2 regions of the Bacillus cihuensis genome follow, and region 1 is predicted to be linked to the other one. Evidence: riboswitches for the same ligand, from Rfam matches in the RefSeq annotation. Region 1 holds a riboswitch; the other holds the start of a gene.
What was found. Region 1 has a riboswitch for S-adenosylmethionine ahead of fbpA (Fur-regulated basic protein FbpA). Riboswitches for the same ligand answer to the same signal wherever they lie in the genome.

Region 1 (16,300 bases):
GTAATAAGGAGTTTCTGAAAATGTGCCGCGTATAAATTTGTGTTTCGGGAATTCCTTTAGATCTTGCAGTACGTGTATAATCCTTATACTTGTTATCGATAATTTCATTTCTCAAATACTGAACAGTGCCTACTGTTGCGATAAGAGCTGTACTTAAAGCTGGAAGAACGACATGATGAAGTTTACTTAAATAATAGGCAAATGTCCCAGCATCAACTTTTGAGTCCACACTACCTCCAGTTGGAAACCAACCAAGTGAAAACCCAAAAACGAATAACATAATAAGAGCAAAGATAAAAATGGGTGTCGCAAATCCTAAATAATTATAGCCAGTCACTACTTTATCAATCCATGTGTCGTTGAAGCGACCGCTTGCAATCCCCATCGGGATAGCAAGCAAATAGGTTAGGATAAGCGTTATTAATGCTAAAAATACAGTGTTCCAAATTCTTTCTGCAATGACTTCTGAAACTGGTATTTTATGAGTGTATGATTTGCCAAAGTCACCTTGTGCAATGCCAGAAATCCACCTTCTATATTGCTCATACCAAGGATCATTCAACCCCGCTTTTTCCCTTAATTCGTAAAGCCGCTCCGGACTTATTCTTGGATCCATAGAAACTCCTGTTAAAGCATCCCCTGGCATTTGTTTCGCCAACGCAAAAACAATTACACTTAGAAGAAATAACTGAGGAATCATCACAAGAAAACGCCTTAGTATAAACTTCCACATCCCTCTTACCTCCTACGGCATTGCGACTCTATGAGTGTTAGAGATTGGTTTTAAGTCGTAAGCTCTTCCATGATCATCGAAATATTCAGGATATAACTGCTCATACTCTTTCGCAATTTTTTTTCTTAAGCCTGTTTTTTGCGCGTGGCGTTCAGGATTTAATTCTGGAATAGCAGCAATCAGTCGTTTTGTATAAATATGCTGTGGATTTTCGTATATCTCCTCACTAATTCCTTCTTCCACCAAACGACCACGATACATAACTCCTATTTTGTCACACATATGTCGAATGACACCTAAGTCATGGCCTATAAATAAATACGTTAATTTAAACTCTTTTTGCAAATCTTGGAGGAAGTTTAACACTTGGGCTTGTACAGAAACATCTAAAGCAGAAACTGGTTCGTCAGCAATTATTAATTTAGGTTTTAGAGTAAGAGCTCTTGCGATGCCGATTCTTTGACGTTGGCCCCCAGAAAATTCATGCGGGTATTTATACATAGAATCTGGATTTAAACCTACTTTATCCAAATAATTCTGAACACATTTCTTTTCTTCACCTACAGTCAAACATTGATAATTCCGCAGAGGTTCAGCAATGATATCAGCAACCCTTTTTCTCGGGTTAAGTGATGAATATGGATCTTGAAAAATCATTTGAATATCTTGTCGAAATGGTTTCATTTGACCAAAGGAAAATTTCGAAAGATCCTGTCCATTAAAGACTATCCGACCTGAAGTCATATTGATTAGTTTCAAAATTGCTTTTCCAATCGTTGATTTTCCACTACCAGATTCTCCAACAAGACCGTATGTTTCACCCTCTTTCAGTTCAAAACTAACACCATCTACCGCCCTTACGTAATCAGAGATTGTTTTAAAAACACCACCACGGATTGGGAAGTGGACTTTTAAATCATCTATTTTAAGTAAGACCATATGCTATCTTCCCCCTTTACGATCCTTTAAAATAAAAATGTTTGTAGCATGTGCAACGTACTAAATGCTCGGGAGCGACTTCATGTAAATCTGGAGATTCCTCATGAGCATTACGAGATATCCATGGGATCCGGGGACTAAACCTGCATCTTTCTCGGTTCATATTTACAATGGACGGAACCATTCCATCTATCACATGTAACCGTTTTTTATTTGTTACTTGTGAGGGAATGGATTTTAATAACGACCTAGTGTATGGATGTAATGGATTAGCAAATATTTGTTTGACTGTTCCAATCTCAACAACTTGTCCAGCATACATAACAATAATTCTATCTGCTACCTCTGCAACCACACTCAAATCATGAGTAATCAAGATAATACCCATTTTCGTATCTATCTGAATGGATTTGAGCAATTCCAAGATTTGAACTTGTATTGTTACATCTAACGCAGTAGTAGGCTCATCTGCTATTACTAGAGATGGATTACAAGCAATAGCAATAGATATCATAACCCTTTGCCTCATTCCACCTGATAATTCATGCGGAAATTGATCATAAGTACGTGTAGGATACGGTATTCCTACTTGTGTTAATAATTCTATCGTTCTTAGTCTTCTTTTTTCTTTCGATAGCTTTGTATGAAAAGTCAAGTTTTCTTCAATTTGATCTCCAACCGTCATTAATGGATTCAAAGCAGTTAAAGGTTCCTGGAAGATGATCCCTATCTCTTTTCCCCGTACTTGATTCATTTGCCTTTCAGAAAAATCAACCAGATTTCTTTCTTTATACTTGATTTCTCCTTCGATCTTCGTCCGTTGGTGATTATGCAATCTCATAATCGATAGAGCTAATGCACTCTTTCCACATCCTGATTCGCCAACAACTGCTACGATTTCATTTTCAAATACTGAAAAAGAAACATGATCGACTGCTGGATAATACTTTTCTTTTATTTTAAACGAAGTGGTTAGATTCTCGATTTGCAGGATTGGTTTCTCCATCGAATTTGATTCTCCTTTATTGTCTATTAGCAAAATGAATATGAACTATTTATTAATAGAACTTTTTCCGATAAATACACGAGCTGCTTATTTATACTTTTATTACGAACTGAATGAGATGAACAAAATTTATACCTAGACGCCGAGTTAAGCATCTCACATTCTTAAAGTACGATTATTTTATTAAAGGCGATAAATAAATTCCTATTCTTATCTTTATGTAAACGGCTTTAATATAGAACATTCTCTCAACAATTCTCTAGTAAATTAAAACTTCACTTCCCTACTTCTTTCATGTACATATTAATAATCAACACAAGAGGAAACTCATTTCTAGTTCTTATATTAAGGCTCTTTTCGTAAAGATTGTTGTTTTTAGCAAGAAACCAATTCGAACAAATGTTGATTGTAGTGGAAGGTGCGAGACTCCTGCGGGAAAAGCGTGTTGAGGGAGACCCCGCAAGTGCAAAGCACTGAGGAGGCTTCTGAGACCGCCCGCGGAAAGCGAGTACCTGCAACGGAAATCAACCCGGGTTATTAGTGTAAAAATGATTGAAAAGGAACAAAGTATGTGAAAACAGCCTTTATTAAAGATGGTCTATGTAGTCGAAAGATAGTTTCATGAAACCCAAACTTTATTGTCCAAAACAAAAACGACCTTTTTTAAGGTCGCTCTGTTTTTTAAAGTCGGTGAGTCCCAAAAATATCGGCAATTGCTTTTGTATCTTCTCTTCGTTTTTTTCTCGCTTCTGCTCTCACCACAGCTGATTCATATAGTTTTTTCTCCATCTCAGACTGCGGAATAATACTAGGCACATATGTTGGTTTTTCATTTTCATCTAGAGCAACGAATGTCAAAAATGAAATTACGCATAAATTCCGACTACCAGAAAGCAAATCCTCTGCAATTACCTTGACAACTACTTCCATCGAAGTTCTGCCTGTATAAGTGACAAATGCCTCTAAACAGACAGCATTTCCTTCATGGATTGGATGGAGAAAGTCGACAGAATCCGTTGATGCCGTAACAACAGATCTTCTTGAATGACGCATTGCAGAAATAGCCGCTACATCATCTATGTAGGCCATTAATTTTCCACCAAACATCGTTCCATTATTGTTCGTATCCGGTGGTAATACTAAACTTGTTTTTACCACAAGTGAATCTCTGCAATATTTCTGTTCTTCCATTATTCAAACTCCCCTGTCCAATTCAATCTCTTTTTACGAGCAGTAACCATTTCCCAAAAGGTTTAATTTTTAGCTAAACGACCATAATCGGTCTAAATCAAACAAGATAAACAAGCTCACTGCCCATCTCTTATTTTACTTTACATATATCGAAAATACCCGTAGTAACTGAAGTTTTAATTTTCTGGTGAACAATACATAGGGACGTAATTTTTCTTAGACCTTCTAGTAAATAGCATAATCTCTTTTAAAAAAGAAATATCACGCTACCAATCATTTTATATTTCATGTATGATATGCTTACAAACTTGTATGGCGTTAAAACGCCACCATTTACCATGAAGGATTAATCATGTAGCACGCTACAACCAGCTAATGACAATGGTGGCGGTGCGGAGTCGGATTTTAAGGTATCTTCTAAAATAAAATCTGTATATCCTAAAGTCAAAGATCGGCTTTAGTAATAAGTCACAAAGCCCTGCCCCATGTCCTTCATTCAAAAAATATTTTCATTCACCAAGAAGGGGTATTGCACATGGATCATTCATTACAATTTCGACTTGCTTCATTAGAGGACTTGCCAAGAATAGTGGAAATTTACAATTCAACCATAGCTTCGAGAATGGTAACAGCTGACATTTTGCCGGTATCCGTTGAATCAAGACTAGCTTGGTTTCATGATCACATTCCTGATAAAAGACCATTATTTGTAATAACGTTAGATGATCAGACTGCCGGTTGGCTAAGCTTCCAATCGTTTTATGGAAGACCTGCATATAACACAACTGCTGAAATAAGTATCTATTTGGATGATTCGTTTCGCGGGAAAGGTCTTGGTGGACTTGCTATCCAGAAAGCCATTGATTTATGTCCATCTTTAAACATTGCTACAATACTCGGTTTCGTATTCGGTCACAATGCACCAAGCATTAAATTGTTTGAGAAATTCGGTTTCGAAAGGTGGGGTAATCTGCAAAAAATCGCCTTGCTCGACGGCATCGAACGAGATTTAATCATTTTAGGAAAAAGAGTGATACACGAAAATAGGTTTAAGTAAAACTTCAATCAGTGGGGGGCTTTCATCCGTTAATCCGGGATAACAAAAGGATGTCAAATCGGAAGCTCGTCACTGGTCACATTATACTTTATGTGTTAGTACGAGATCTCACCTTTCCAAACATCCTCTTATATATGACTATTTCGATACATCTTCTAGTAATCTTTACCATATTGTACATCCTTGAACGGCGTAATGTTGAAGATATTTATTAATGTGTCAAGCTCTTGACTCGCTCTAATTGTTTGCTTATTTGAAAGTCCAAAACCCTTTGCTAGCTTAATCATTTCTTCACGCTTTTTTTCAATTTCAATGGATAATTGAAGGAAAGATTCCATCACTACCTCACACTCCATCACCTTTTTGACTTATTTTAAAATAATTTTAGAGTTATCTTCAAATAAAAGCAATATTTTACAATAAAAGTTCCACTTCATTATTATAGAATTCGCAAAATTGTCACATTTTATACATTTTATACATTTGTAAAGTAAGGAATCAATCTAAACGGACAAAACAAAGAGGATGTCCAATATATAAGATCAGTTCCCACAACTACTACTTACAGTTTAAATGACGTGTATTGTAACACATTAAACGATGTAGTGTGTGCTGGATCAGACTCTTTTTGGACATCCTCTTTAATAAAATTAGCTAATCGATATATTTAATTTGGCATCCTCTGCTAAGTGACAATATTTTTAATAGAAGAATGCTCTTTATTTTGTATTTGTGCAAATTCTTTTTCTAAAATATTTAAGGATACATCATATAAATGTTTTTGATCGGACGTTTTATACACTCCGTGGGATAATAATAGTTCGATTAATAACGCTTTTTTATTTTCAATCATCTTCATAATTTCTGACATTCCGTACACCTCTTACTTTACTTCACTATTTTTTATTTTGGCTCTGTTAAACTTGCCTGTTGATTGGAACATAAGGCGGCAGCATTTGCGGGCGGTCCGGGAGCCTCCTCTGCGCTGTGCGCCTGTGGGTTCTCCCCTTTGACTAGCTTTTCTAAGGAGTCACACGCCTATCGCTCGTGCCCCAAATCAACAATGAGCTTTAACATTGCCTTTATTTTAATAAATGATTATTTAACAAGCTTATTTAATATAAAATTTCTTCAACAACTTTATATACCATCCCTACAAGCACTTCAAACATTATTTTAGTAAATTAAAACGATCATACGACCAGTTTGTGAGAAATATAGCCTTTTAATACAGTTAGATTACAACTAGAAATACGAAAAGCCTCTTCTTAAACAAGAAGAGGCTTAATTGCACGATCATTAGACTCTTCTTATCTTCCAAGCCTTCGCTTGTTGGATGTGGCACAGTGCTCATGTGAGTCTGTTGCCGAGGTATCGCTGGGCCAAGTCCCTCCACCTCTCTGGATAAGAATTATAAATTATTTATGTTAATGCCATTATACGATGTATTCCAATTTAAGTCAATAGACGTCTTATTCATCCTGTAAAACAGTGTTTTTTGTTTCTTTCCCCCAAACTAACACAACAAATGCTCCCAACAAGATTGCAATTGTAAAAATAGTAAAAACAACATTAAGTGAAGTTCCCGCTGCAACAAAATATCCGATTAGAAGCGGCCCTAAAACTCCACCAACTCTCCCAACAGCAGCAGCCATCCCCGCTCCAGTTCCTCGAATCGTTGTCGGATACTGTTCAGGAGTATACGCATAAAGCGCACCCCATGCTCCTAAATTAAAGAATGATAATAGCATCCCCGACGTGATGAGCATCGGTAGTCCCTCTGCAGCTCCGAAGAAATAGGCACTTACGGCTGTTCCAGTTAAATACGTGACAAGAACGAATTTTCTGCCCAGTCGTTCAATTAACCATGCTGCGGTAAAATACCCAGGTAGCTGAGCTAAGGTCATAATTAGCACATACTCAAAACTTTTGATCAAACTAAATCCTTTCATTACCATAACACTCGGAAGCCATAAAAACATTCCGTAATAAGAAAACACAACACAAAACCATAGAATCCATACTACAAGAGTTTGTTGCCTATGTTCTCTTGCCCACACACTCTTGATATTTTCCTTAATCGTTGGCTTCCTCTTCTTCTCAAGGGCAACATACTTTGGAGAATCCGGTAGATGCAAGCGTAAATATAGGGCATAAAACGCGGGAAGAGCACTTAAAATCAACGCGATTCTCCATCCGTATTCAGGAATAACAAAATAGGAGATTAAAGCAGCAATAAGCCAGCCCAACGCCCAAAAGCTTTCGAGTAAAACAACCACTTTCCCTCTTTTTTCAGCAGGTACGCTTTCTGAAACTAGCGTTGAAGCAACTGGAAGCTCTCCGCCCAGCCCCATCCCAATAAAAAAGCGCAGTACTAAAAATAAAGCCAAAGATGTAACAAGTGCTGATACGCCACTGCCAATAGAAAATAATAGTAGGGTAATGATAAACACTTGCTTTCTTCCAATACGATCAGCCATTATTCCGAAAAGTAAGGCACCAAACACCATACCTATCGAATTAATACTTCCAATCCAGCCCACTTGTTGACTCGTCAAATGCCATTCTGCTTGTAATGCCACCAAAATAAATGACAGCATACCAACGTCCATCGCATCAAACATCCAACCGAGTCCAGCTACGCCAAGCAACCTGCGATTAGAAATTGTTTTTGTTTTCCCTTCCATGACAGTCCTCCTGAACAAACGATAATTTCACTATAAATACTTCGTTATTTTACCATAAAGAGATCGACCATAGCGTTAATTTGCTTACTCAAAAGCTCCCTTGAAGCCGATTAATAAGCTGAAACTTCAATCAGTGGGGGCTTGATTGTTAGTCCCGTTCTACTGTCGCTAAGATCTTCGCTTTCGCTTTGACCAATCGACAATACGAACTAAGGTTCAACGAACTCAGACTAAGTACGCAGCATCCTCATGTATTCGTCTAAGTGACCCACATCCTGTGGGCGCAAACTAAACCTCTGCGCAACTTCTCGGTAAGTTTCACTGTATCTCACCAATCGGGCTTTTACGTCAAAAAGCGAGGCGACTGCCCAGCCCCGACAAGCATAAGATGGAATACGGCGTGGCGTAGTTTACCACAGAGTATTACAGATTATGACCTCGAGGGGCTAGGAGCCGCAACTAGATTAGGCAGTTAACCCCCACCTATGCTTCTTAGATTCCTCTAAGCCTTTTGAAGTGGAAGTCTTGACTTTCCGTTAATGCGGGATAAATGGACTCATCTCACCGGTAAAACAAATACATAATTCATGCATAGCGCGTGTACAAGAGGTGTATAGCAGTTTTCGTTCACTTTCCAGACCATACTGATCCTCTGAGGCATTGTAGATAATGACAGCGTCAAATTCTATTCCTTTTGCCAAATATGAAGGGATGATCATCACTCCATCAGTAAATGTAGTTTTTCCAACCCCTATTCTCTTAAGTTCCATTTTCCCCTTCAATTCTTCATATGCAAGAATCGTTTCTGCTTGTGTTTTACAAATAATCGCAATCGTTTTATGCCCAGATTCTATAAATTCCTTTGTTTTTTTCAAAACCTCTGATGTATGATGCTCCTGATTTTCACAATATACGAGTACAGGTTTTTTTCCTTGACGGTTAAACGGTTCTATTTGACTCCCATCTAAAAGTAGACTTTTTGTAAATTCAACAATTTCCTTCGTTGAACGATAGCTTCTATTCAAAATTACCTTTTCTGTTTCATTTTTCTCGAACAAATAAGTTAAAATGTCCAAACCTTCATTGTTTCCGTGCGCATAGATCGTTTGGTTAAAGTCACCTAAAATAGTCAGTTTACTTTTTGGAAATAAATTCTTTAAAAAGGCAAACTGAAATGGTGAATAATCTTGGGCCTCATCAATAAATAGAAATCGAATTTGTGAATTGGTCGCAAAGCCTTCTAATTGTTTTTTCATATATAAAAAAGGTGTCGCGTCTTCGTATAACAATCTACCATTACTAAGTTCATGTATGGTTAAACTTCGAATTTCCTTCCAGTCGGTAACCGGCCATTCTGTTTCTAACATTTTTTTGTAAATGGAGCGAACATCAAGAAAATCGAGTGACTTTATTTTCCTGTACAATGGTTTAAATCGCTTTTTTACGACATATTCACTAAGAATTCTTTGCTCTTGTTCCACCTCATCAAAAGAATCTCGCTCATCTTGTTGTTTATTTGCAATCCGATAGCTTCTCAGATAGTCTTCTTTTTCTAAATATTGGATTTCTTCTTCGACCCATGCTTCTTTCCTCTCTAACTTTTCAAACTTTTTGATTTTTTTCAATAACCAGCCAGAAACTATCTGTAAACGATTAGGGATCGATTTTTCACTACCTAGTTCATAAAAGTACTTGGAAATTTCCATCGCTGACACAAGGAGCTTTCCACGAACTTTAATATGTTTAAATACTAATCCTTCGCTCTTCAACGTTTCCAAATATTCATTCATGCCTTGTAAATAATTGAGTGACGATTTATATTGGATGCTATTCATTCTAGTTGTATATTTCAGACTTCCCTTATTATTCAGCACGAATTCTAGTTGGTCGAATACATCTTCAATTTCAAATTTTTCTCCGAGCATTGCAAGCAAATATTGTTGAAAGGTCGTCTGCTGCATATTATCTTCACCAAGCTCAGGCAAAACATTCGCTACGTAACTATTAAAAAGAGGGTTTGGTGAAAACAATAAAATATTCTCAGCACTCATTCCCTCACGATATCTATACAATAAATAAGCAATTCTTTGCATGGCTGCAGAAGTTTTTCCACTCCCAGCTGCTCCTTGGACAAGTAAGAGGCGACTCTTTTCATTACGAATAATAATATTTTGTTCTCTTTGAATAGTCGCGACAATACTTTTCATTTGAGTGTTCGCTTGCTTACCGAGTACCTCCTGAAGCAAATCATCCCGGATTGCTTCACCCGTATCAAACATTCCCTCTAAAACACCATTACGTATGATGAATTGACGTTTTAGGAGTAACTCTCCACTTACCTTTTCACTAGGTGCCGTATATGTGGCAGGGCCAGGTGCAAAATCATAATATACACTAGAGATTGGAGCACGCCAATCAAAAATCAGAAACTCTTCACGCTCTTCATCATAAAAAGTGCCGATTCCAATATATATTTGCTCCCTTTCTTTCATGTCTTTTTCATGAAAGTCAATTCTAGCAAAATACGGAGATGTTTGAAGGCGATTTAAAACAGCAATTTGCTTCATTGAATGCTTTTGTCTCCGCTCTCTTTCAGAAAGCAATTCTGTTTGCTGATTGATGCTCGCAACAGTTTCAATTGTTTCATCCTCATTTTCCACATTAACTGATACATCTTCCCAAAAACGTTTGCGAATTGATACTATATCTGAAGTTGCTTCACCTGCAGATTGTTTCAATTGATGTTCCATTTTAGTTACTTTGTCAATCACAACCTCTATCCGCTTTTGCTCACATTCTCTTTCATTTTCCCAATTCGTCATAAAACATCCCCCAATCTAAAAAAATCGTATACCTTAACAACGTAAGGCAGTTTTTCATAGTTACCTTGCTTTTTCAACACCTAAAAACTTTGAACCTCAAAATAGCTATTGACAAACAGCTATATATCATGTATGATTAAATGAGGATATTTATATTCGTTAACATTTTTAAATAATAGACTTTTTTAGTATAGCATCAGCTGTTCGTATATACAACAGCTGTTTTTTTATGTCTTTTTTTCACTTCCCAGATATTTTTATCAAAATTCTAACAAAAACCTGCAAGTAGTCATACATTTCCACATTATTCTTCCGCTCATAAGATATTTATTTGGTATTTTTACAAAGTTTTGTCGCAATTTTTCTATTTTATATCCCAATAATTTACAGTACAATAGGATTGACGGGTTTTTGAAGTTTCTTTCAAAATTTACGTTTTTCTTACATCATGATTTGCAAAATACCAAACAATCATTCAAGGAGGGTATTCATGTCAAATCTTACGCTAGAAATCAGTGAAAAATTGCAAAAATTCTTGCAAAGACCTAAAAAACTTTATATTAATGGGGAGTTTGTTGAAAGTATATCCAAAAAAACATTTTCGACTCCAAACCCTGCTACTGGCGAGAAATTGGCCGATGTATACGAGGCAGACAAAGAGGATATTAACCTAGCTGTTCATGCAGCTCGCAATGCATTTGATAATGGACCTTGGTCACGTATGAGCGCAGCTAACAGAAGTAGGCTTATGTACAAGTTAGCCGATTTAATGGAAGAAAATAAACTCGAATTAGCACAATTAGAAACATTAGATAACGGGAAACCTATAAATGAAACAACCAACGCAGACGTCCCACTCGCTATTGAACATATGCGCTATTATGCTGGTTGGTCAACGAAGATCGTTGGTCAAACTATACCAGTTGACGGAAATTATTTTAACTACACCCGCCACGAAGCAGTCGGTGTCGTTGGGCAAATTATCCCTTGGAATTTCCCTCTACTTATGGCTATGTGGAAATTAGGTGCAGCCCTAGCTACTGGATGTACAATCATATTAAAGCCTGCCGAACAAACACCACTATCAGCCATTTATTTAGCAGAATTAATCGATGAAGCTGGGTTCCCCAATGGTGTAATTAATATATTACCTGGATTCGGTGAAACTGCTGGACAAGCACTAGTTGACCATCCTCTCGTTGATAAAATCGCATTTACTGGATCAACAGCAGTTGGCAAATCTATCATGAGGTCTGCTTCTTATTCATTAAAACGTGTGACACTAGAACTCGGAGGAAAATCACCGAATATTATCCTTCCAGATGCCGATTTCCAAAAAGCAATCCCAGGCGCACTTAATGGAGTCATGTTTAATCAAGGCCAAGTTTGCTGTGCTGGGTCAAGAGTATTTATTCAAAAGAAGCATTATGATAATGTCGTTAGTGACATGGTTTCACATGCTAAAAACATTAAACAAGGAAAAGGACTGGATCCAACTACACAAATCGGCCCTCTCGTTTCACAAGCTCAACAAGATCGTGTTCTTGGATATATTGAAAAAGGAGTAAATGAAGGTGCAGAAGTTCTTGTTGGCGGTAATAAACCGCAAGATGGTGGATATTTTGTATCCCCTACCATCTTCGCTTCCGTTCAAGATGACATGTCCATTGCCAAAGAGGAAATCTTCGGTCCAGTAATTGCAGCCATGCCTTATGAAGATTTGGATGATGTGATTAACCGGGCTAATGCTAGTGAGTACGGATTAGCAGCAGGGCTTTGGACTCGCGATATCGCGAACGCTCATTATGTAGCAAGTAAATTGCGCGCTGGAACCGTATGGGTCAATTGTTATAACGCATTTGATGCTGCTTCTCCATTTGGCGGATACAAACAATCTGGCATGGGCCGTGAAATGGGATCCTATGCTTTAAATAATTATACAGAAGTAAAGAGCGTATGGATTAATCTCGATAAGTAAAACTTATCTGGCTCTTACTGCTTGAATTCCCATTCGGCACTCGATAAAGATTTCTAACTCTTCTTTATCGAGTGTTTTAATCTATGTACCTCATTCTTTTTTAAAATAATATTAAAATAATTATATCCCCTCACTACAAAAAAACTTTTTATTATTTCCCCCAAATATCTGATTTTTTATTTTCCCTTTTATCTCATAAAATCATTGTTATTACGCACACTATAACGCTATCATTTTTTCACAACAAAATATTCATAATATTATTTTAATATAGAAATATTGTCGAAAGTGTTTAATTTTTTTAAAAAAAGTGTATATTAATACGTAGACTATTTTTAGTCAAAATTAATATATAGCTGTATGTTAGAAACGCTCCATTTAGTAGCAATTAGATGCTACTTTAAATTGTTTTCAATATGTAAGCATGCAGTAAACCCAAATTGGGGGGAGTTTATAATGAATAGTAAAGACAAGGATGAGATAATCCGGAGTGTTCCTCAAACCGGTTTCTTCGGACATCCTAGAGGGTTATTCACTCTCTTTTTCACAGAGTTTTGGGAACGATTTTCTTACTATGGCATGAGAGCCATCCTAATTTTCTACATGTACTATGAAGTAACTCAAGGTGGACTTGGCCTTGATCGTACTACAGCAAACTCCATTATGGCCATCTATGGTTCATTAGTGTACATGTCTGGTATTATCGGAGGATGGATTGCCGATCGCCTATTAGGGACTGCCCGAACGGTTTTTTATGGTGGTATTTTAATCATGATCGGCCATATTATCTTGTCATTCCCTGGCAGTGCTACAGCTTTATTTGTGTCTATGGCTTTTATCATTATTGGGACAGGTCTTCTAAAACCGAATGTTTCTAGTGTTGTTGGAGATTTATACAGCGATAATGATATACGCCGAGATTCAGGTTTTAGCATTTATTACATGGGGATTAACCTCGGTGGTTTTCTTGCACCATTAATTGTCGGAACAATTGGACAAACATATAATTTCCACCTCGGTTTCGCAATTGCTGCGGTTGGGATGTTTATTGGACTTATCGTATATCTCCTGACAAGGAAGAAAAATCTTGGTCTTGCAGGGCAACATGTACCGAATCCACTGGCAAAAGAAGATCGATTCAAAGTATTCGGTTCAATTGGGCTTGGCGTAGTAATTATCGTCATACTTGGAGCAATTGGTATTAACACTGGGTACCTAACTATTGAACGCTTTATTTTCATAGTTAGTATATTAGGGATCCTTATTCCAGCTGCGTTTTTCATTTTCATGTACCGTAGCCCGAAAACGAACTCAGATGAACGTTCCCGATTACTTGCCTATATCCCATTATTTATTGCTGCAATGATGTTTTGGGCTATTCAAGAACAAGGTTCAAATATATTAGCCACATACGCAAACGATCGAACACAACTGGAATTTGCAGGAATCAAACTACAATCGTCTTGGTTTCAATCATTGAATCCATTATTCATTGTTTTCTTGGCGCCTGTATTCGCTTGGTTTTGGATTCGTTTAGGAGACCGTCAGCCTTCAACACCGAAGAAGTTTTCACTAGGGTTGTTTTTCTCCGGCTTATCCTTTATTGTCATGATTTTCCCAGCTTACTTAAATGGTACAGAAAGTCTTGCAAATCCACTATGGCTCGTTCTAAGCTTTTTCCTAGTCGTACTTGGAGAATTATGCTTATCACCTGTCGGAATGTCAGCAACTACTAAATTAGCACCGCAAGCTTTCTCTGCTCAAACGATGAGCCTCTGGTTCCTAACAAATGCTTCAGCTCAGGCCATTAACGCTCAAGTCGTTAAATTATATACAGAGAAAACGGAAATTCTTTATTTCGGAGTTATCGGTGGTATTGCCATTGTACTAGGAATTATTTTATTCCTCATCTCACCTGTCATTCAACGACAAATGAAAGGTGTACGATAAGTAACGAAGTAGGAATAACCTTCCTATACAAAAAACCTGTTCCATAGATGGAGCAGGTTTTTTCGTACTTCATCCAATTTTCAGTAGGATTATATTGCAAAAAGTTTCTTTTTTTATAAACTATCGATACAATATAAAGTGAAACTTCCATCAGTGGCGGGTTTTTCCATCCCCCACTAATGGTTAGTTGAACCAATCGGGGGTATACATGCTGTTAATCCGGGATAAAGGAAGATTTTGTTTATAATATCTGTACTTAAGGAGTGTATGTTAATAATGAATGACTTTCAATTAAAGTTAGAAAACTACGCTGAGCTGGCTGTTAAAGTTGGTGTCAATGTCCAGCCTAATCAAACACTTGTTGTGAATACAACATTAGAAGGCGCTGAGCTTGTTCGCCTTATTGTAAAAAAAGCCTATGAAGCAGGAGCATACAACGTCATCGTAAACTGGCATGATGATTCTGTTAACCGTACAAAATATGAACTAGCACCAGATAAGGTGTTTACGGAATATCCTCATTGGCGCGCGCAAGAAACGATCGAACTTGCTGAAAATGGAGCAGCATACCTTTCAGTCATTTCTTCTAGTCCTGATCTGTTAAAAGGAATTGACCCTGAGCGAATTGCTAATGCTCAAAAAGCTTCAGCAACCGCTTTACAAAAATGGCGGCAATATATGCAATCTGATAAAGTAAGCTGGTCTATTGTCGCTGTACCTTCACAAGCTTGGGCAGATAAAGTATTTCCTGAAGAAGCAAAGGATAACCGGATACATAAACTATGGGAGGCGATTTTCAAGGCCACTCGTACTGATGTAGAAAACCCAATCGAAGCTTGGAAAAATCACGATGAAACTCTTCATGAAAAAGTTGATTATTTGAACGAAAAACGCTATGAAAAACTACATTACACAGCTCCTGGCACTGATCTTACGATTGAACTTCCCAAAACTCACCTTTGGGTAGGTGCAGGCAGCATCAACGAAAAAGGGCACGAATTCATGGCAAATATGCCAACCGAAGAAGTATTTACGGTCCCGCTTAAAACTGGAGTCAATGGAACGGTCGCAAGTACGAAACCACTAAGCTATGGCGGCAATATCATCGACAACTTCAGCGTTACCTTCAAAGAAGGGCGAATCGTAGAAGTAAGAGCGGAACAAGGAGAAGAAATCTTAAAAAAATTAATAGAAACAGACGAAGGTTCGCATTATCTCGGAGAAGTCGCTCTTGTTCCTTTCAATTCACCGATTTCACAATCAAATGTTCTTTTCTTCAACACTTTATTCGATGAAAATGCATCTAACCATTTAGCGATCGGAAGCTCCTATGCTTTTTGTATCGAAGGTGGCAAGCAAATGTCTCAAGAAGAACTTGCTGAGAAAGGCTTGAACCACAGCCTTACCCACGTTGACTTCATGATTGGCTCTGACAAAATGAACATCGACGGCATCAAACCAGATGGAACAAGCGAACCTGTCTTCCGTAATGGGGATTGGGCGATTTAATGAATAGGAGGGTTTCTAAAACCAAAGGGTACTAATCCCCTTTGGTTGAGAACCCTCTTTTTTGAATCAATGTTGAGCAAATTAATTCTCCCAAAAATGAGTAACTCGCAGCAACTCTGTACCGTAAAATTTCGTAATCGCCATATATTCACGTATATAAGATTTTACTAGAACAACTTTTGGTGTCTCTGCTGAAATTCCTTGTAATTTTAACCCTTGACTAGCTGCAATTTTCTCAGCCCTGTAAACATGAAAATCATTTGTGACTATAAACCCTCGCACAGCCCCTTTGGGTATAAGGAGTTTTGAATATTTTATATTTTCATAGGTACTTGTCGAACGATCCTCCATAATGATTCGCGATTCATCAATTCCATATTTGACCAATCCCTGCTTCATCGCTTCCGCTTCGCTAATATCTTCACCAT
Region 2 (16,300 bases), on a different contig from region 1:
AAAGGCGTTCTCTTTCCGCTCCAATCAACATAGTGCCAAAATCAATAATGAGGTTTAACGTTTAACATAGCCAAACACTATAGAGTGAAACATCAATCAGTGGGAGATTCTACATGCCCACTGATTGTTAGTCCGGTTCTAGAGTCGCAATATCTCCGCTCTGCTTCGATAAATCGACTCTACGAACACGATTCATTGAATCACAGACTAAGCACGCCGCTTCCTCATGTCTTTGTCTGTTGTGATCCACATCCCGTGGGCCTTAACTATATTTTTGAAAAGCACAAAGGTAAGTTTTACGGTATCTCACCGATTGGGTATTTACGGGCCATTTCCCTCACATATACTTCTTCAATTCCTTTAAGCCTTGAGGTGGGGGCTTTACTGCCCGTTAATACGGGATAAAATTCAAGAATAACGTTGGATGATTTCAAACAGTTTATTATTTAAATTAGGGAGATCTCCAGTTGTAACGGTTAAACGAAGATTTGTTTCATCCATGGACAGTCTTTCTGCTAAAAAACTACCTAATCCTCTTGCTCGTCTGTCGATTTGAATCATGATATCTAGCGTATTTACCTGTTGTTGTAAAAATACAATTTCAAGCTCGTCAAGTTTGCCTCGGAAAGGGCCACTGATTGCTACGAATTCAAATTCTTGAACGAATGGCAATCCTCCTCTTAATCTACTCGGTGCAGCTTCACATTCAACTTCTCGTAGACGGAAGCCGAGATCTTGAACAGCATTTAGAACTTCTTGCATAAGTTTTGAAGGTAGAATATCAATATAATCCTTATCCGATGGATCGACGGAATTTTTAATATCAAGTCCCGTCTCTATCCATATCTTTGTTTTTCCGCCACTAATCGGCGTATCAATTGGAACTGTAATGGATAAAGGAAATTCTTTCACTTCATTTGGTGAAATCGTAAACTTTTCAGAGATTCGATATTTGCCGATTACGCCTTGCTTGGTATATTTTTTATCATCTGATTCCTTTATATATGTAGTGATCAATGATACATAAATATCAGCAATTTCCTGCTCTACATTTCCGCCTCTTATTTCAACAATTCCAGTAATCTGTTCCCCCACAATGACCTGACTATTAAATAATTTTGTATCAACTTTAGCCGCTCCGATTCCCACACTCGCTAAAACTTTATTAAACAACGACATAGTTATTCCCCCATTGAAATGTACCTTCATATTTATGAAAGGCAAACTTCTAGTATGCAATTGAATTTTTATAAAAGGTTCACTTTTACCCATCCCCTGACACTATTAATGAACCAAATATCGTTGACTGATTCAAGATCTGTAAGGTGGATAACTCTTTCTTTGACTGTTCCATTTCGTATTAGTTCTTCACGAAATGTACCAGCAAGTAGTCCAGAATGAAGAGCGGGAGTTATTAGCTCACCATCAATTTTCACGACAATATTTCCGTTTGTAAATTCAGTTATTTCTCCCTTTTCGTTCATAAGTAAAACATCAAAATAATTAGGGTGCTGGTCTTTATGTAATTGATAGACAGTACGATTGGTAGTTTTATGATATAAAAACACATCATTACTTGATACAGGTTTTTTAGCCAAGGTAACATGCAGTACGTCTGGATATAATTTAATTTCTTCAGCTTCTATTGTGTATTTACCTGTTTTTGAAACAAGTAATCGGACCTTTTTATCTTTAGTTTTATGTTTTACAGCCAACTCTTCTAGCGCTCCCTTAATAGTTGGGATTGAAAGATTGAAATCAAAGTACCTTGCCGATTCTGAAAGTCGTTTCAAATGATTTTCCAGCAAAATATATTTACCATTCTCAAGCTTTAGAGATTCAAGCAACTCAAAGTCTGGCGTTTCTGCTGTAAGCAAAGCTGCTTTCAGAAATGCTTCGTCATATTCTTCGGTAAGATTCGAATCCCAAGTAATACCTCCGCCAACTCCGTATTGAGCAAGTCCTTCATGCGAATCAATTACAACTGTTCGAATCGGTACATTAAAAGTTGCTTCGTGATTAGGAGTAATATAGCCAATGGCGCCACAATATACCTCACGTGGCGATTGTTCCAATTCTGATATTATTTTCATCGTACTAATCTTTGGAGCACCCGTAATTGAACCGCATGGAAACAAAGCTTTGAAAAGATCAATTATTGTAGTTTCCGGTTTTGTTTTTGCCGTAATGGTCGAGGTCATCTGCCAAACTGTCGGATATTGTTCGATTTCAAATATGCGATCAACAACAACACTTCCTGCTTCTGCAATTTGCCCTAAATCATTTCGCAAAAGATCAACAATCATTAAATTTTCTGCACGATTTTTCTCAGAATCTTGTAGCCATTGCTGTTGGTTCAAATCCTGTTCAATGGAGTACCCTCTTTTCGCCGTTCCTTTCATCGGTCGAGTTGTCAAGGTATCCTTTCGCCAATCAAAAAAAAGTTCAGGTGAAGCAGATAATATTTTATATCTACCCGTATTCAAATAAGCACTATAATTGGAACTTTGTGCTTTAGCTAGCTGACGATAAAAGGAAAATTCATCGCCGATAAATGAGGAATTCAGTCTCATCGTATAATTAACTTGATATGTATTGCCCTCTTCAATCTGCTGTTTAATCTTTTGAATCGAAGCCTTATATGTTTCATAAGTTGTCTTAGATTGCCAATCGAAAAGAGTGAAATCAGCCGGTGTTTCTGTTAATTGCCGATTGTCAAATTTTTCAAAAATCCCAAACCAAAGCAGTGGCATCTTATTTTCTTCTGCCACTTGATAGGCAGGGTCAAATGCAGGAGCTGCTTCGTATGACAGATATCCAGCTGCATAATAGCCTGCATTGACTTCTTTTTGAATATTTTCTAAGGCTGTTAACACCTCATCTATTGTATGTGCTTCAATAATCTTTAATGGATTTTGAAATAACCTACATTCTTTATTAAATTCTAATAGAATATGAATATTCTCAGCGCGTTTATTCATGATAGCTACCCCGTTTACATAACGTATTTATCCCGCATTAACGGACAGTAATCCCCCCACCCAAAGCTTAGAAGAATCGAAGAAGCATAGGGGGGTTAACTGCCCATAAAAGCCCGATTGGTTCAACTAACAAGCAGGGTGGAAGAAGCCCACCGCTGTTTGAAGTTTCACTTTATTGTTTATTAAGAAAGTTGCCAATTAGAGTATGACCATGTTCCGTTAATATTGACTCAGGATGGAATTGCAGTCCTTCAATTTGATATTTTGTATGTCGAAGCCCCATAACAACATTGTCTTTTGTTCTTGCACTTACCTCGATACATTCAGGAAGCGTCGACTCGTTGACAACTAAGGAATGGTAGCGGGTAACCAAAAATGAGTCCTGAATCCCATTAAAGACTCCTTTTCCATCATGGGTGATCATCGATGTTTTCCCATGCATAGGTTGTTCGGCCTTTTCAACTCGACCTCCAAACGCATCGGCAATCACTTGATGCCCAAGACAAATCCCCAGAATGGGGGTGCTTTGATGAAATTTCGCTACTACTTCAAGACAGATCCCAGCTCCTTTTGGATTTCCAGGCCCTGGGGAGAGAATGATAGATTCAGGATTCATTTCTCTAATTTCATCTAACGAGATTTCGTTGTTGCGCCGGACTGTGACTTCTTTACCAGCCTGAAGAGTATACTGATATAAGTTGTAAGTAAAAGAATCATAATTATCGATTAGTAAAATCATTGTTGTTCTCCATATTTTTGATTTAACGTTACACGAATAAAGAAATGAAAATATCGACACATAGTAGCCAAAACATATTTAATACCTGCTAAGCTTCTATATCCCTATGTATTTATTTTAGCAAAAATATCTTCAAAATGCTTGCTAGATATTATTTTCAACTTTGATAGGGTTCGTCGATTTATTGGTATTCTTGTTGGGAAATGAACTATACTCTTTAATATTTCCGGATTTTCATAAGTTTTATCTAAAAAAAGCCCCTGAAATTTCATCCAGAGGCTGTAATACGATTTGAGAAGCTGACTTTTTTCATCGTTTGGTTATATAGCAGACACTCATGAATGTTTTTTATCAGCGATTTCAGCAATGATTTCATATGAACGAAGTCGAGACTCATGATAAAACATGCCAGAGTTAATGATCATTTCATCAGCACCTGTTTTATCAAGGAATGCTTGCAGTTTTTCCTTGACTTGTTCAGGGTTCCCAATCACACTTGCATCCAGCTTACTTTGAATCGATGCTTTCTCATAAGGTGTCCAAAGACCATCCATTGAATCTACTGGTGGCTGGAGCTGATTAGGTGTATTGCGAATCAGACTTAAGAATTGCTGTTGATAAGAAGTGGCTAAATAAGCGGCCTCAGCTTCTGTGTCTGCTGCAAAGACATTAATTCCAACCATTGCGTAAGGTTTTGCTAAGACGTCTGATGGCTGGAAGTTGCTACGGTATAGTTCTAGAGCGGCCATTGTATTTTCCGGAGCAAAATGACTTGCGAAAGAAAAAGGCAAACCTAGTCTTCCAGCAAGCTTTGCACTGAATCCGCTAGAACCAAGCAACCAGATTGGGACATTTAAACCTTCACCTGGGATTGCACGAACTCTATTATGACGGGAATTGGCATCAAAATATGTCTGAAGTTGCTCTAATTGTTCTGGGAAGTCATCGCCGGTATTTCTGATATCACGACGAAGTGCCATAGCTGTAAATTGATCACTTCCCGGTGCGCGTCCAAGCCCCAAATCAATACGACCAGGATACATAGATTCAAGAGTTCCAAACTGCTCAGCTATTACAAGGGGGGAGTGATTCGGTAGCATAATCCCACCTGAACCTACTCTTAGAGTAGAGGTTCCAGCTGCCACATAGCCGATTACTACAGACGTTGCAGAGCTGGCAATTCCTGGCATACTATGATGTTCTGCTAACCAGAAACGATTAAAGCCCCATTTTTCTACATGCTGCGCTAGATCTAAAGTATGTTTAAAAGATTCAGCTGGTGTACTACCTTCTGTAATGTTTGCAAGATCCAGCACTGATAAAGGAATTTCACTCAGCATTTTTTTGTTGTGAGACATTTAATCATCTTCTTTCTATATTCTTTTTGTATGAAGGACATAGGTGAACAGGCTTCGAGACTTACTAATATAGCCTATCTATTTACCAGGTCTACTGTTTTTTTCTTGAAAGCATCCGAAATCCCGGCTCCGAACCGCCACCATTAAGATAGGCGTACTTCATGTTAGACCCTTCATGGTAAATAGTAGCTTTTTAACACCATTTTGTTTTATATCTGATTACTTACAGCCATCATATAAAAGAAACAAAAAAATTGCACAAAGTATGCCTAGACTTTAAATTTCTCATCGCAAAAAATAGACAATCAATAATTTGATTGTCTGTTATTCGACCTTCATGATTAATTTTATATAAAGCTACAGAGAGTCGTGTATTTTTTGATAAATGTACAACAATATATCTATTTCATAAGTTACACGCTAGCTACCGGTAACAGCCTTTTACGAAATTGTCTACCATGGTGATGATCGGGCAAATAATCACTGCCAAATAAGTTCTTTCGTAAGGTTCCATCTTCATATTCTTTTCTGACTAACCCTCTCTCTTGTAAAATTGGAATCACATATTCAACAAATTCTTCAAAAGTCCCAGGTGTAACCGCATAAGCAATATTAAAACCATCTACACCTGTTACATCAATCCATTCTTCTAAAGAATCAGCGACTTGTTCAGGAGAGCCAACCACAACAGGTCCCATTCCGCCAACTCCAATAAACTCAGCAACTTCTTCAACGGTAAAATCGGACATCGATTTTAATGTTGATTGGATGGCATCATTCTTAACATATTGAATTTTTTCCTGAGGGTCAACACCATCCATATCTACACCAGTCCAGCCACCGAATAATGCAAGTGAGCCTTCGTAACTGGCATGCTTTTTATAATCCAAATATTTAGCTTCAGCCTCTTCTTGGGTCGCACCTACAATTGGCGTAATCAATGTAAGAATCTTTATTTCATCTGCTTTTCGACCGGCCTTCACTGCCTCTTCTCTAAAAGCCTTTACTGTGTTTTTGGTGCGCTCCATTGATGTTGAGCCAACAAAAACAAGTTCTGCATGTTTTGCTGCAAATTTTGTTCCTTTTGGTGATGCTCCCGCTTGAAATATTACGGGAGTACGTTGTGGTGAAGGTTCACAAAGATGTGCTCCTGGAACTTTATAGAATTCACCGTCATGATTAATATCATGAACCTTTTCTGGATCTGCATAAATCCCTTTTTTCTTATCCACTACGACAGCATCATCTTCCCAACTAGCTTCCCATAATTTATAGACAACATCTAAATATTCATCAGCTATATCATAACGATTATCATGATTAATTTGTTGATCTAAGCCAAGATTACGTGCAGCACTATTTAAATAAGATGTAACGATATTCCAACCGATTCTTCCTTTTGTTAAATGATCCAATGTCGAGATTCGCCGAGCAAATAGATAGGGATGTTCATAGCTTGTCGACGCAGTTAAACCGAATCCTAAGTGCTTTGTAACTTGTGCCATGATCGGAACAACAAATGCAGGATCATTGACTGGAACTTGAGCACCTTGACGTACTGCTGCATCACGAGAACCTTGGTATACATCATATGTTCCAAGAACATCTGCCAAGAAAATGGCATCGAATTTTCCTTTTTCCAGTACTTTTGCAAGATGTGTCCAGTATTCAGCATCCTTGTACGTAGACGATTTATCGTCCGGATGTGTCCAAAGACCCGGAGATTGATGTCCAGCACAGTTCATATCAAATGCATTTAAATATATTCTTTTTTTAGTCATAATCATTACCACCCATTCGTTTTTTATGATGAAATATGGTGCTAAAAATGTGCTTAAGAGGTTATTGCTTTAGTTTGTTTAATGATTTGGAGAAACTCCTCTAAATCGTTATTAAGTCGTGCTTGTATATCTTGATCAGTAATAGGTTGTAAACTATTTTCTTTATCGATTTGGTTATCTATAATATAAGTCCCTTGAGTGGCTCTTCCTTTTAAAGTGGTAATAAGCGGTTTTAAGGCAAAATCGATTGCTAATAAGTGTGCTTTACTCCCACCGACCATTATTGGTAACACTGGAATTCCTTTAAACGCACCTTCTGGAATTAAATCGATTAGAGATTTTAACACACCTGTGTAGGAAGCTTTGTAGACAGGAGAACCAATAATTACACCATCCGCTTCCTCAATTGACTTTGCAATCGCTTTAATTTCACTGCTATTATAGCGTGCATTATGCAAATCCTCAGCAGGAATATCCAAAACGGAAACATACGTTACCGTTATATTCTCCTTTTCTAACAATGATTGAACAAATTTTAAAACAAAATCAGTCCTAGAAGGTGCTGAAGGGCTTCCAGATAAAATTACAACATTAGGCATTTGTTGACCTTCTTTCTTAGTAAAATAGTAATTATCCTTTGTACGAATTAACATAAAAAGTCCTCTTTCCTGAAAGAAAGAGGACTTTTACATTAGTCACCCTTATCTAACAAGCATATGCTTGCAGGAATTAGCACCTTTCTACTAGTTGTAGAGGTTGCTGAAGCTTCATCGGGCCAGTCCCTCGGCTTCTCTTGATAAGTATTATTAAATTATTTTTATCATAATATTCTAATAACTAAAAGTCAAGATTAATTCATATATCTTTCATCGGAATTGTTTGAATAATACTTACTCACATAGAACATACTATGATGCACGTAATCTAATTGCTCAAGATATAATATGAAAATTTCATCAATATTTTTTCATTTCTCCCTGATGGTAAGCCTTATTTTCCTGTCGCTAAACGAAAAACTTACGGTATATAAGCGCCATTAGGCACGAGTAAGTTTCACTAGAACTCACCAATCGGGTTTTTACAGACAGTTGTATTTCACCTACTCTTCTTCAATTCTGCTAAGTCTTTAGGATTTTGACTTTCTATTAATGTAGGATAAATTAAAGGGTCTGGACACATCTTTAATGTGTCCAGACCCTTTTAGTTACTCCTATTCTATCCCAGGTAGTTGTGTAAGAAAATGTTCAACTACTGCTACTGAATCTAAGCGTGCTGCCACATAAGGTGGTAAAAGTCTGCTCGCTGCTTCAAGTGGAACACCTAACCAGAAATATTGCTTATCAATAATGATGAAAGGAAATGCAACACTAGTTTCAATTTGTTCTACTACTGCCAAGCCGGGAACCGGACGAGTTGAAATAAGTGTAATCTTGACATGTTGTTCTTTACTATTCAACATATTTATCCATTCTTCCGTAACAATTCCTGTATCAGGTATTGACAATAGTATAGAATGGCGTGCTTTTTTAATATCCTTACTTAGAACATCTAGTTTACGTGCATGCATCCATTGGAGCTTCGGATGTTGATTTTGAATCCACTTCCCAATATCCTTCGGCCTTACTGTATATCCGTAAGATGCTTGATGGTCCACAAGTTTACGTAATGTTTTGCCTAGATATACCTTTTTTCGAATATAGTCCGCATCGCTCACTTGAATGAATTTTCCTTTTGTTCTCGTAATCGCAACATTAATAAGCCGCTCACTATTTTTTCCTGTCAAAAGCATGCCAGGACGTGTTTCAGGATAGCTATCAACTGTATCAAATATCATTACATCCCGTTCGCTTCCCTGAAATCGATGGACTGTTGCAGCGATAATATCTGCTAGTTCAAGCTCTTTCTTATAAATATCTTGTAATAATAAATCCATAAGACAAGATTGAGCACGATAAGGTGTCACATAGCCAATAGAGCGTGAGCCGCTTGAATATGCTTCATGAAGTAGTTGAAACGATATGAACAACTGCCAAAGATTTATTCTTGATTTCGATGAACGCTCTGTTATGCAATGTTCACCTGTACCACTCGTCTCTAATAGCATTAAAGCACGGTTTGGGAACGGCCTTCTCCCTGTGATTTCTTCACGGCTCATAAGTACACTCTTATGATCGCCAACAAGGGAATGATAAATAAATTTATTCGTGAAAGCGGAAATATCCGGATGCATTCTCCGTTGTTCTTTAAGTAGAAACAAATGTGGATGGAGCTTACCTTCATTCACTACATTCGCGACTTCTGAACGATGAAAAATATCTTCCTTTAACCATTTATTCACTGATTCATCACGTGCAGAAGCAATGGGCGGCAATTGTTTAAAGTCACCGCAAACGATGATGTTTTTGCCTAAAGAAGCAGCAAACGCAACTTGTGGCACATAAGCCATACTTGCTTCATCAACTATAATTACATCATATTCCTTTTCAAATATCGTGCTGTCGCTCGCTGCTTTAGCCAATGTGCTACCAACAATTTTCGCTTGCTTCACGAGCTCCATTTCTTTACGGTGAAACTTTTCTATAATTCTACCTAGCTTTTTTTCCAATTCAATCAATCGGTCTGTATCACGCTTACTAAATGAGCCAGATAGATCTTGTTTTAAGAGCCTTTTCTCTTCAGTTAATTTTTGCTTATCCTCAACTAAATCAGGTTCAAACTTTTCCAACAACTGGCTTGATATGATATCAAGATGATTAGCTAAACTTTCCCCAGTATGCGAACCATACCTAAGTATATCGCCTTCTTTAAAACGTTGTTTCTTTTTTGTAAACGCGGAAATTTCAGCCATTAGTACATCAACGGCTTGATTGCTATGCGAGAGAACTAATAGTTTTTTCCCTTTAAAATAATGATTTGCTGCTGTTCGGGCCAAAGTATATGTTTTTCCAGTTCCCGGGGGTCCCCAAACATAAGTGATAGGATTAAAATTAGAACGTAAAAAAAGCTCCTTAACACTGCTGTGGTCCTGAGCTATCGGATGCCTGCTCTCCATCGACGGGTCCATCAACCGTTTGACTCGAAGCCGCTTTTTCTTACTTTTCTTCATTTCGTCTAGGCGCTCAATTAATTGCTCCAACAGCTCCCATGGATCATGATAAAGGTAGGCTTCGGAAATCAAATCACCAAGTGTTTTTTCAAATAATAAAATGATGCTTTTGCCTTCAGAGGAGAGGACAAATCCGTCTTGCTTGATCCCTCCCCATTCCAGACGAACTATGGATCCGACTGGAATCCTTAGTGAACCAACCGTTTCAAAGTAATAAGTAAACCCGTCTACCTGATCTATCAAATGACCATTCAAAACGTGATATTTTGTACTTCCGTACTTTTTTAAATGGCGGATTTCATTATCTAATGCTGATTGCCATTCTTTTATATAGCTTACCGTTGAGTTCATTATATCTTCCTTTTAATAATAAATTCATGTTCTTTTACAATAGTACGCATTTCACAAGATTTGTCAAAGTATCATAATTGATTGAAAAAAGGCTTTCTCAGCAAAGAATTAAACCTTTGCTGAGATTAGCCTCTTTTGAAATATTACTTCTCCAATAATTCGCCAAATTCCTTCACTAGTTCACTAAATATCTTTAACGCATTTTCAATCGGCTCGGGTTTAGTAAGATCGACTCCAGTTTTCTTTAGCAATTCAAGAGGATATTCTGAACTGCCGCTTTTTAGAAACATTAAGTACTGTTTTAGTGCATCGGCCTCACCAGATAAAATCCGGTCTGCGATATCGATAGCAGAAGCATATCCCGTAGCATATTTATAAACGTAGAACGGTCGGTAAAAATGGGGAATTCTAGACCAGCCGAATTTAACTTCATCATCAAAAACGATATCTTTCCCATTATATTCTCGGTATATCGTTTCGTAGATCGTATTGAATACTTCAGCATTCAAAGGTTCGTCATTCTCTGCTTTTTCGTGAGTAATTTTTTCGAATTCTCCAAACATGACTTGTGTGAAGAAAGTCCCTTTAAAACTATCAATAAAATGGTTAAGTAAATGCTTCTTTTTATTCAGATCTTTCGTTGTGTTTATTAAATAACGAATTAATAGGATTTCGTTCACGGTTGATGCCACTTCAGCAACAAAGATGGAGTAACCTGCTGATATTTGTGGTTGATATTTTGAACTGAAATACGAATGCATTGCATGACCAGATTCATGTGCTAATGTAAATAAACTGTCCAAATCATCTTGATGGTTTAATAGAACAAATGGATGAACACCATATAAACCTAAGTTATAAGCGCCAGATCGTTTACCTGGGGTTTCCCTTACATCGTAATAACGATTTTCTTTGAAGCTCAAAAGAGTCGATACATACTCTTCGCCAAGTGGCTTCAGAGCTTGTATCATGATTTCAAACGCTTCGTCATATGGGATATCTTCCTTTGCCTCTTGTACAAGCGGAACACTTAAATCATATGGATGTAATTCATCAACACCTAGATGCTTCTTACGTAATTTTATATAGTCATACATCGGTTTAATATTCGCTTTCGTTGCCGAAATAAGATTATTATATACTTCTGTTGGGACTTGATCTGAAAATAATGATTTTTCAAGAGCAGATGGATAGTTCCTTGTTTTAGCCATCGTCGTATTGTTTCGAATTGCTGAAGAAAGAGTCGTGGCAATTGTATTTTGCAACTGGATATAAGGTTGATAGTAGGACTTGTATGCCTCTCTCCTTTTTTTTCGGTCTTGATCTTCAATCAATTTACTGTACATACCACGTGTTAAAGTAACCCTTTCACCATCGTCGTTTGTCACTTCTCCAAATTTAATATCAGCATTGTTAATCATGCCAAATGTTTTTTGCGGAGAAGAAAGGGCATCACCAAGCTGTGAAAGAATCGCTTCTTGATCTTTGTTTAGTACATGCGTTTTAAAACGATAAGAATCGAGCAAATCATCCTCGAAATAGCGTAGTCCTTCTACTTCATTTATGTATGCTTTTAATGTACTTTCTTCAAGACTTAATAAAAATGGCATAAAAAACGAAGTTGCGGAGCTAATTTTTTGCCCTAATTGACTAGCGCGATCAAGCAAACCTTGTGTAGTGGATACTCTTGTGTCTAAGTCCACTTGAAGCATGGCGTATACATATAGCTTTTTATATGTATACCCTAATTCCTCACTAAGTGATAAATAACCAAATAATGACTCTGCATCGTCAATTTTCCCGTCAAATGCCTTTAACTTTTCCACACTATTCAAGATTGATCGAAAATCCTTTTCCCAATTTCCCTCGTTTTCGTAAATATCCTCCAATTTCCAAGTTTCCTCTACTTTAACATCAGCTCTACTCGAATATGCGGTCATAATTTATCCCCCTTTTTATATTATTTTTCCCATTATATCGAAAATGTATGAATCTGTATAATTAGGTGTTTTTTCGAAAATGTCGAGCATCTTTCATAATATGGTGTAATATAGGAAAGTATAGCTACATTTTTCCAAAAGGAGGCGAGACTAATTTTCAAGTATCGTTATTTCGCTATCTTAATCTATTTGGTAATATTTATATGCTCATTATCATACTTTCAATTTCAGCTTTCAAATCCAGTAGTAGAAGATAAAGGCCGTCTCTTGCCTGTTAGGATGAAAGCAGTTAAATCTAGTGATGATGAAGATAAGCTTAGAGAGATTGTATTAAACGCAAACACCCATCATGATCCAATATCCATTGCCGGTATGCAGCACAGTCAAGGTGGGCAAACGCTATATCCAAATGGAATCCTACTTGATATGAAACAATATAATAAAATTTTGAAATTAGATGAAAATAAAAAGCAAATTACGGTTCAAAGTGGAGCAACTTGGGCAGATATTCAAAAATTCATCAATCCCTATGGTCTTGCTTTAAAAGTAAGCCAGTCACAAAATATTTTTACAGTAGGCGGTTCATTGAGTGTAAATGTGCATGGTCGTGACATACGCCATCACGCCTTGATCGAAACTGTTGAATCATTTCGCCTATTAAACGCACAGGGTGAAATCATTAATGTAAGTCGTGATACGAATTCAGAGTTATTCCATGCAGTAATAGGAGGTTATGGATTATTCGGAGTAATTCTTGATGTCACTTTTCAATTGACAGACGATGAACTCTATCAAATTCAAACAAAATCAATAGCTTATGATGATTATAGCGCGTATTTTACCCGTGAAGTCCTTCAAAACGACGCCGTAAAAATGCATCTCGCTAGAATCTCGGTTGCACCTGACAGCTTATTAAAGGAAATGTATGTAACTGATTATTACGAAACCGATGACCGATCACAGTTAGAGAAGTATAGTTCGTTAAAACGAGAAACAATCATTGCAATACCCAAATTCTTTCTCGGACTTGCTCGCTTGAATGATTGGGGGAAAAATATGTTTTGGACTACTCAAAACACATACAATGAGAATATTAATGATTCATACATTACTAGAAATAATGCCATGCGATCCGATTCCACATTTATGGAGTATGATAGTTTTAACAAAACAGAAGTATTACAGGAATACTTTGTTCCAGTTCATCAATTTTCTGCTTATATCGATGATCTTAGGGATTCGCTTAAAAATGAAAAAGATTTTAACTTATTGAATATCACCGTCCGCTATGTGGAGAAAAATGAAGAAGCAGTTATGAGTTATGCAAAAGATGATATGTTTGCCCTCGTTATGCTTATTAACCAAGGGACAAGTAAAGATCGTATTGAAGACACGGAGCGTGTAATCCGAAACATGATAGATATAACCTTAGATCACGAAGGAAGTTACTATCTTCCGTATTATCAATATCCTACGAGAGCACAGTTAGAAAAAGCGTACCCACGAACAGCTGAATTCTTTGCCCTGAAAAAAAAGTATGATCCTAAAGGGCGGTTCATGAATCTATTCTACAAGGAGTACCACCAATGAATTATAGACGATTTATTATTTATCAAGGGACTGTCGGTATGGCAGCTAGTATGATTTTTCCGTTTTATGTTTTACTATTGAAAAATGCCGGCAGCAGCTATTCTCAGTTTGGCTGGGCCTATGGTTTATTCGCATTAACAGCAGCACTGAGTTATTCTGCAATTGGAAAATTCGCTGATCGTGTTGGAGATAAAGTATTGTTGATCCTTTATTCTTGGGGTATGGCACTGATCTTGCTCGCTTTTCCGCTCGCTTATGAAATTTGGCATGTTTATGTATTGCAGATTGTAATGGGGTTATTAGGTGCCGTACAAAAAAACTCGGAAAAAACTGTTATAGCTCGTTCTGTAAAACCAGAAACAGCTGGGAAAGAAATCGGCCACTATCATATTTGGACATCAATTGGTGTAGCAATTGCTGTTATTACCACAGGTTATTTAGTTGATTTTCTGACAATCGGCAGTATCTTTTATCTTGCATCGGCTGTATTTGCTTGGAGTGGGTTTTATATCATGAAACAGGATACAACTGAAGCCTTTCATAGGTAATATTCACAGATTTAAACTTTCAACCATTGTTTTCTACATTGGATATAAATTCATTTTATTATTGAGATAGGATGTCAGAAAGTGAAGAACAGACAGAAGATATTTTTTGTCCTGTCTGTTCTGAAAAAGTGAAGCCTATTTTGTGTTTTAGACGATCATTAGACTCCCCTAAATTAATTTTCTTACATGAAATCTTTATGGTGAAACGGGCATTTTCCTAGTATAGGTTCAATATCATCACCGATAAAAAATTGTTTCCATTCATTATGTTCTGGGTCACCATAATGGCTAATATCCGGATGCTTAGGTAGATTATCCCATTTTTCAACGCGTTCTCTTACTTTTTCACGTGACATAATCCCACCTTTTTCTGTTCCTTCAAGTCCGTTGAAAATCATTCTAGGCTGAATTCCAAGCACAAGCCCTCTCCCTAAGTCACGAGTTTTCCGCTGTTTATAGGCAGGTGCGTTACCGAATATGAAAAAAGGTTCTCCCGCAAAATGAAAATCCCAAAGATGGTGTTCCGGGTCTCTCGGTTTGTCTTTGGGCCATTCTTTCGGATCATGCTCATGCAAATATTGCAAAACATTCCAAAAATAATTTCGAAAATGCGCAATATCCCCCTCTTCTTTTTCTGGTTCAACAAAAACAAATAGCCCATGTCGAATATATGGTGGCTCCTGAAATAATTCTAGGAATTCTTCAATCGCTTTCGGTAGATTGGTCCAATCATCTTGAGTTATGTACGCATAGCGAAGCTCACCCTTATTTTCAGCTTTCATTCCAAAATAGCATGGAAACGTCTTATCGGTTACAATGTTATGAAAGGTTTGGTATTCCTGAATTAACCACGCAGGTACTTTATCAGGATTTTGCATATCTTCTTTCGTCAATAAGCTCGGAGAAGTAATTTGCATTATTTCAACCCCTTATCATTATTTGTCTTTTACTTCTTTACCTACCAGCTAAAAAGAAATAAAACGTTTCATTGCGCTACCATGCTTAAAAAAGGGCAAGCATCTGGATTTTCCATTTGCTTGCCCTTTTTTTATTTTTGAGTAACCTTTTCTTCAACATGTGTGACCCACCCTAACTGATCTTCTTCTTTACCAGTTTGGATTCTAGTAATCGTGTTGTATAATTTCGTTGATAATTCACCCGTTTTTCCTCCATTGAGGATGAGTTTTTCATCATTCCAGAAAAACTCGCCAATTGGTGAAATGACAGCAGCCGTTCCAGTACCAAATGCTTCTTCCAATTTTCCTTCTTGATGAGCTTGATATACCTCTTCCATGGAAATTTTCCGTTGTGAAACAGGAATGTTCCAATGTTCAAGCATTTCAATGATCGATGATCTAGTAACACCGTCAAGAATACTGCCATTTAGTGCAGGCGTTACTACCTCCCCGTCGATTTTGAAAAATACATTCATACTTCCTACTTCTTCAATATATTTTCTTTCAACACCATCAAGCCAAAGTACTTGAGAATAGCCATTTTCTTCAGATACTTTTTGCGCTTTTAAACTAGACGCATAATTGCCGCCTGTTTTCGCTGTACCGGTTCCACCTACGACAGCCCGCACAAACTCATTTTCAACTGCAATCTTTACAGGGTGAATTCCTTCTTTATAATATGAACCTACAGGTGACATAATAATGATAAATTTATAGCGTGAAGAAGGTGATACGCCTAAGAACGGCTCTGTAGATATAATAAATGGTCGAATATAGAGTGATGTACCTTCTGCATCTGGAATCCATTCTTTATCAATAACAATTAATTTTTTCAATGCTGCCAAAGCAAAATCGATATCTACCTCAGGTATGCAAAGACGATCATTCGATTTATTTAACCGTTGGAAATTCTTTTCCGGACGAAATAAAACGATATCTTTGTCATCTGT

Region 2: linked by a shared signal. The riboswitch ahead of ssuE (NADPH-dependent FMN reductase) and the one ahead of fbpA (Fur-regulated basic protein FbpA) in region 1 are both predicted to bind S-adenosylmethionine.

Annotation. Positions count from the first base shown of each region.
Region 1 covers NZ_KI632497.1:390,129-406,428, forward strand. Annotated here, with positions in the region: gene opp4B (oligopeptide ABC transporter permease) at 1-733, opposite strand, end outside; gene V179_RS0120100 (ABC transporter ATP-binding protein) at 746-1,672, opposite strand; gene V179_RS0120105 (ABC transporter ATP-binding protein) at 1,689-2,678, opposite strand; gene V179_RS0120110 (acyl-CoA thioesterase) at 3,360-3,869, opposite strand; gene V179_RS0120115 (GNAT family N-acetyltransferase) at 4,405-4,926, shown strand; gene V179_RS28415 (aspartyl-phosphate phosphatase Spo0E family protein) at 5,082-5,264, opposite strand; gene fbpA (Fur-regulated basic protein FbpA) at 5,612-5,797, opposite strand; SAM riboswitch class I at 6,234-6,337, opposite strand; gene V179_RS0120130 (MFS transporter) at 6,399-7,613, opposite strand; gene helD (RNA polymerase recycling motor HelD) at 8,150-10,435, opposite strand; gene V179_RS0120140 (aldehyde dehydrogenase family protein) at 10,926-12,413, shown strand; gene V179_RS0120145 (peptide MFS transporter) at 12,870-14,363, shown strand; gene V179_RS0120150 (aminopeptidase) at 14,640-15,872, shown strand; gene V179_RS28420 (YdcF family protein) at 15,954-16,300, opposite strand, start outside.
Region 2 covers NZ_KI632495.1:847,912-864,211, forward strand. Annotated here, with positions in the region: gene V179_RS0109970 (sporulation protein) at 409-1,179, opposite strand; gene pabB (aminodeoxychorismate synthase component I) at 1,248-2,981, opposite strand; gene V179_RS0109980 (anthranilate synthase component II) at 3,154-3,720, opposite strand; gene V179_RS0109985 (LLM class flavin-dependent oxidoreductase) at 4,056-5,078, opposite strand; gene V179_RS0109990 (LLM class flavin-dependent oxidoreductase) at 5,492-6,859, opposite strand; gene ssuE (NADPH-dependent FMN reductase) at 6,913-7,512, opposite strand; SAM riboswitch class I at 7,558-7,662, opposite strand; gene V179_RS0110000 (AAA domain-containing protein) at 8,070-10,316, opposite strand; gene pepF (oligoendopeptidase F) at 10,460-12,256, opposite strand; gene V179_RS0110010 (FAD-binding oxidoreductase) at 12,524-13,846, shown strand; gene V179_RS0110015 (MFS transporter) at 13,843-14,394, shown strand; gene V179_RS0110020 (YqcI/YcgG family protein) at 14,577-15,311, opposite strand; gene V179_RS0110025 (branched-chain amino acid aminotransferase) at 15,443-16,300, opposite strand, start outside.